DNA from 2 places in the Paenibacillus sp. GD4 genome. Region 1 is predicted to be linked to the other one. Evidence: predicted binding sites of a transcription regulator. Region 1 holds the regulator's gene; the other holds the start of a gene.
What was found. Region 1 encodes Rex, which represses fermentation and respiration genes when NADH is low (regulators of the CRP and FNR family bind a similar motif). Its sites were predicted from a motif close to TTGTGAAATATTTCACAA; they were not measured.
Positions count from the first base shown of each region.

Region 2: the regulator Rex is predicted to act here: its motif matches at 1,579-1,596, upstream of nadA (quinolinate synthase NadA).

Region 1 is NZ_JAVCYK010000001.1:565,820-568,976, forward strand. Features, by position in the region: gene RAC89_RS02520 (DUF47 domain-containing protein) at 1-68, shown strand, start outside; gene RAC89_RS02525 (inorganic phosphate transporter) at 113-1,111, shown strand; gene RAC89_RS02530 (redox-sensing transcriptional repressor Rex) at 1,161-1,796, opposite strand; gene dinG (ATP-dependent DNA helicase DinG) at 1,793-3,157, opposite strand, start outside.
Region 2 is NZ_JAVCYK010000001.1:2,275,763-2,278,919, reverse strand. Features, by position in the region: gene ftsH (ATP-dependent zinc metalloprotease FtsH) at 1-1,368, shown strand, start outside; gene nadA (quinolinate synthase NadA) at 1,630-2,568, shown strand; gene nadB (L-aspartate oxidase) at 2,605-3,157, shown strand, end outside.

The sequences.
Region 1 (3,157 bases):
AGCAAACAACCGATGCTTGCGAGGACGTCGCCAATATTCTGGATAGCGTCGTACTCCGTTATTCCTAAGCTCAAGCCGCGGGAATGCGCTACAGTAAAAGTAGGAGGAAATCATGTTAACCTTAATTATCGTTATCGTTGCCCTTGCCCTGCTCTTTGACTTCATCAACGGGTTTCACGATACGGCCAATGCCATTGCTACGTCCATCTCAACCCGGGCGTTATCTCCCCGATTCGCTGTCATTTACGCTGCCGTCCTAAACTTTGTCGGCGCCATTTATTCATCGGAGGTTGCGAAAACCGTAGGCGGTAAAATTGCCAACCCGGCTACGATCGAAAATGGAGTTTATATCGTTATCGCCGCTCTGCTTTCCGCGATTATATGGAATCTGCTCACTTGGTACTATGGGATTCCTTCCTCTTCGTCACATACCTTAATCGGCTCCCTGGCAGGTGCGGTCATCTCCGGCGCCGGAATGCAGTCGGTCAACTGGGCAGGCTTTAAGGAGATCATCGTGATCTTGATCCTGTCCCCGATCGTGGCTTTTGCTACAGGATTTATCATTATGTGGATCATTAAGAGAATTGTACTTGTATCCGGTAATAATTCCAGATCCAAGCTCAATCGAACCTTTCGGTTCTTCCAAATCCTTTCCGCCGGACTTCTCTCCTTCTCCCATGGCGGGAATGACGCACAGAAGGCAATGGGTATCATCGTATTCGGTTTAGTCGCGCTGCAATACCAAAGCTCGCTGGATGTGCCTTTGTGGGTTAAGCTTGCCGCCGCGACCGCGATGGGGCTTGGGACCTCCATCGGCGGCTGGAGAATTATCAAAACGATGAGCCGTAAGCTGTTAAAGATCGAACCGATCAACGGCTTTGCTTCCGATTTGAACTCATCGATTGTGATCCAGACTTCTACGGCCATGGGAATGCCGCTTTCTACGACTCATGTTATTTCCTCCTCCATTATCGGCTCTGGAGCCGTCTTGAGGTTCCATGACGTGAAGTGGGCAACCGTAACACGAATGGTCATGACATGGATCATTACGATCCCGATTAGTATGATTCTCGCCTTCCTGTTGTACAAAGTTGTTTTCGTCTTTTCGTAATAAGACAAGCCCGGCCACTCTTAAGTGACCGGGCTTTTGCATTCCCATCTTATTTATCTGCTTCATCCTCCAAATAGTAAGCCAAGCTTTGCAGCTCCGTTGTGAAATCCGCATGATGGACACGAACGTCGGCGGGAACCTTGATGATAATCGGAGCAAAGTTCAGAATCGCCTCTACCCCGGCCTCAACAAACTGGTTCGCCACCTGTTGTGCCTCAACGGCCGGAACAGTGATGATCCCTATACGAATGCGGTGAGCCTCAACTGTTGTCTTCAGCTCTTTCATAGGCTTCACCTTCAGGTTGTTTATGGATTCCCCAACCTTCGAATCATGCGCGTCAAACACCGCTACAATTTTCATATTGTCTTTCAAGTAGGCATTATAATTGCAGAGGGCTCTCCCCAGGTTTCCCGCTCCTACAAGCCCTACGGGGATAACTTTATCCAACTTCAGAATTTGTCGAATTTTTTCAATGAGGTAATCGACGTCGTAACCGATCCCTTTTTTTCCGAACTCACCGAAATAGGCAAGATCCTTCCGGATTTGCGCAGGATTTAAGTCAAGCTTTTGTCCCAGATCCTGCGAGGATACCGTTTGAACATGATTTTTGCTTAATTCATTTAGAAATCGTAAATAGATCGGCAGCCGACGTACGACCGCTTCCGAAATTTTCGGTGTTTTCATTGTTCCTTCTCACCCATCCACTGCTTAATTCTCGGTACGAGCTGACTGGTGTTCATATGCTCTATTTTGGGGCCCGGCAGTGAATATAAAAAATATTTGCCGTAGTTCGTATCGATCACGCGGGTATCATACACCAGCACGATGCCGCGGTCGGAGGCCGTTCGAACCAACCGGCCGAAGCCCTGCTTGAAGCGAATGACCGCTTGCGGTACGGAAAGCTTCATAAACGGGTTTTGGCCAAGCTTCTTGAGGTTTTCCGTTTTCGCTTCCACCAGCGGATGATTCGGAGGCTGAAAGGGAAGCCTGACAATGGCCAGGCAGCTTAACGCATTCCCCGGAATGTCAACCCCTTCCCAGAAGCTGCTGGTGCCGAGCAATACGCTTGCGGGGTGATTTTGGAACATCCGTGTCAGCTTGCTTCGGTTGCTGCTGTCTACGCCTTGTCCCAGCACCTGAATGCCGAAGGGAGAAAGCATATCCTTAAGTCCGGCGTGAGCTGCCTTCAGCATCCGGTTGGAGGTAAACAGCACCAGCATGCGTCCCTTGGTCTCAAGTGCGACCTCCGCAAGGGATAAAATCAGCTTGTCCACAAACTCCTTCTCCCCAACGTTGCCCCGAATACTTGGAAAATCCCGCGGAATAACCACCAGGGCTTGCTCACGGTAATTAAACGGAGACGGCAGCTGTACGGTCACCAGCTTATTGTCGTCCTGAGTCTGCAGTCCAAGCTGCTCGCAGGTATAGTCAAAGGACTTACCGACGGAGAGCGTTGCTGAGGTCATCACAACACTTTCCTTTGCATCGAAGAAGTACTGCTTCAGCAGACTGCTGACATCCATCGGCACGCTGCTCAGCTGAAGCGAACGCGCTTTATTATAATGACCCGCTTCGAGCCAGTATACATAATTCTCATCTGCCATGGTCATGAAAAAGTGCAGCGCATCTTTGTGTCGAAGCAGCTGTTTCACGGTTCCGCTTAAGTCCGTCACAAGGCTTGCGGCGTCATACTCATCCTGCAGCTCCTTAACCTCCGTAAGTAGACGATCCAGCTTCTTGTTCACCTCAGTAAAATGAAGCTGCATATTCTCTTCCATAACCATCAGCTTATCCCAGCCGTTCGGCAAGCTGTCCTTTCTCAGCCGAAGCACCATCGTATTGCCTTCGGTTTGCGAAGCATCGCTTCGGGACGCCAGCAGCTGATAAAGAACCTCGGTCAGCTCATCCCACTGCTCCTTCAAAGCGATAAGCCTCGGAACGATTTCCTCTATCATCGAGCACCATTTCTGCGTAATATCCTTCTCGAATCGGGCCAGCTTCTGCTTGAGCAGGGAGAGCTGTCCTGTACGCGCATCCTTATAGAG
Region 2 (3,157 bases), 1.7 Mb from region 1:
TTGCTTAACGGGCCTCCGGGTACGGGTAAAACACTCCTTGCTCGTGCAGTAGCCGGTGAAGCTGGAGTTCCTTTCTTCAGTATCAGCGGTTCCGACTTCGTAGAGATGTTCGTCGGTGTCGGTGCTTCCCGTGTGCGGGATTTGTTTGAGAACGCTAAGAAGAACGCCCCTTGTATTATTTTTATAGATGAAATCGATGCCGTAGGTCGTCAGCGCGGCGCCGGACTAGGCGGCGGACATGACGAACGCGAGCAAACGCTAAACCAGCTCCTGGTGGAGATGGACGGCTTTGGCGCGAATGAAGGCATCATTATCGTGGCTGCCACGAATCGTCCGGATATTCTGGACCCTGCTCTCCTTCGTCCGGGCCGATTTGACCGTCAGATTACGGTTGACCGTCCTGATGTAAAGGGGAGAGAAGCCGTCTTGAAGGTGCATGCGCGCAATAAGCCGCTGGCCAAAGACGTGAAGCTGGATTCGCTGGCTCGTTACACAACCGGGTTCACGGGTGCTGACTTGGAGAACCTCTTGAACGAGGCGGCTCTTATTGCAGCCCGCCGTAACCGGAAGGACATCTCCATGGAGGAGCTGGACGAAGCCTTCGACCGCGTCATTGTCGGTACGCAGAAGAAGAGTCGTGTCATCAGCGAACGGGAGAAGCGAATGGTCGCTTTCCACGAGGCTGGGCACACCATCGTCGGCTATCATGTTGAGAATGCCGAGGCAGTCCACAAAGTGACGATCATCCCGCGCGGACGCGCCGGCGGATATGTCATGATGCTGCCGAAGGAAGGCGAAGACCGAATGATGAATACCAAGTCGGAGCTTCTTGACAAGGTTACCGGTCTTCTTGCAGGGCGTGTAGCGGAGGAGCTGTTTATCGGCGAGATCGGTACGGGCGCTTATAGCGACTTCCAACGTGCGACGTCCATCGTACGGAAAATGATCATGGAATACGGGATGAGCGAGAAGCTCGGACCGATGCAGTTCGGTACCTCTCAAGGTCAGGTATTCCTCGGACGCGATATCGGACACGAGCAAAATTACAGTGATTCCATCGCTTACGAGATCGACCAAGAGATGCAGAGCATTATTCGTAATTGCTATGCTCAAGCTAAGGAAATTCTCACGAAATACAGCGATCAGGTGCGTTTGATTGCCGAGACGCTGATTGAGAAGGAAACGCTGGAGAAGGAACAAATTCGCCAGCTGATCGAGAATGGCAAGCTGGATGGAAACGGTGGAGAAGAAGGCGGCTCCATTACGATTCAGACCGAAGATGTCAAGGTCAACATCCAAGGGCAGGCTCAGGATAAGCAGCCAAACGAGAAGCCATCCGACGAGGATGATAAGGGTAATAAAGAATAATGCATACAGGGGAAAACCGGTTACCGTGAGGTACCGGTTTTTCCTTTTATATACCGGGTAAAATGGCGGCTTCTGCGAGAAACTACATCTAAGAAGTAAGAGTCGGCATGATGCTAAGGATTACACTGAAAATTTAAAGGAATTTCTAGGTATTTAAGCATTGACACCGGGTACTTCTCCGTGTAAATTAGGTGTAAATCTTTAAGATGCTTGTGAACATTTTCACCAAGTCTAAGGGGTTACTTAAAAGGAAGGTGTCCTATGGAAGCATTGGCATTGGAGCGCAAGGCGGAACAAAATAGAGAATTAAAAGAACGCATTGCTCAGCTGAAAAAGGAAAGAAACGCTATTATTCTTGCCCATTATTATCAGCGTGACGAAATACAAGAGGTTGCTGATTTTCGTGGTGACTCTTTCCTGCTGGCGCAGAAAGCGGCAACGACGGATGCCGATGTCATTGTTTTCTGCGGAGTTCATTTTATGGGAGAGAGCGCTAAGATTTTGGCCCCGAACAAGACGGTTCTGATTCCGGATGAGCGGGCAGGCTGTCCGATGGCCGATATGGTCAACGTGGATGGACTGAAAGCACTGAAGGCAAAGCATCCGAATGCCAAAGTCGTTGCCTACATCAATACCTCGGCTGACGTCAAAGCGGAAACGGATATTTGCTGCACCTCCGCCAACGCCATCAAGGTCATCAACTCCGTTGACTCCGACGAAATCATCTGGGTACCGGATAAAAATCTCGGGGATTACGTTTCCAAGTTTACGGACAAGAAGATGATCATCTGGGAAGGCTACTGCAACACCCACGATATGCTTACCGTCAAAGACGTAGAAGAAATGAAGGCTCAATATCCGAACGCCCAGTTTGTCGTTCATCCGGAATGCCGTCCTGAGGTTGTGAAGATGGGTGACTTTGTCGGCAGCACTACCGCTATTATTAAATACTGTAAGGAATCCGATTGTCAGGAATTTATTGTCGGGACGGAAGACGGAACCGGCTATCAGCTTCGGTTAGACAGCCCGAACAAGACGTTTCATTTTGCAACGAAATACTTGGTTTGCCCGAACATGAAGGTAAACAACCTGAAGAAGGTTGTCAAATGCCTGGAGACGATGAAGCCGCAAATTTACGTACCGCCGCACGTAGCTGAGCAAGCCAAAGCATCCCTGGAGCGCATGCTGGAAGTTAAGTAGCATGCGCTACTTCTCTGTTAGACAGGTGGAATTCATATGATACCGCGTTATTTGGTCGACTTCAACATAGGGGAATTGCCCCATGTACATACGGATGTCATCGTGATTGGAGTCGGTATTGCCGGTTTATTCACGTCCTTAAAGGCCGCCGAGAACCATAAGGTCCTCATTATCACGAAGAAGTCGCTGCTGGACAGCAATACCCGCTACGCGCAAGGCGGTATTGCCGCCGTTATCTCCGATGAGGATTCCCCTGCCTATCATCGTCAGGATACCTTGATCGCTGGTGCGGGGCTTTGCTCCTCCGCGGCGGTAGATGTGCTTGTTCATGAAGGACCGGCCGGTGTGAACGATCTGATCAAGCTCGGCACGGAATTCGATATGGAGGACGGGCATTACGCTTTGACGAAGGAGGGCGCCCACAGTCAGCGGCGCATTCTTCATGCACAGGGCGATGCAACGGGCGCTGAGATCGTAAGGGCACTCTCGGAGAAGACGAAACAGGACCCGAACATCGAGATTTGGGATGATCACTTTGTCATTGATTTGATAACCGAGAATGGGGAGTGTCTCGGGGCTCTGGTTCAAA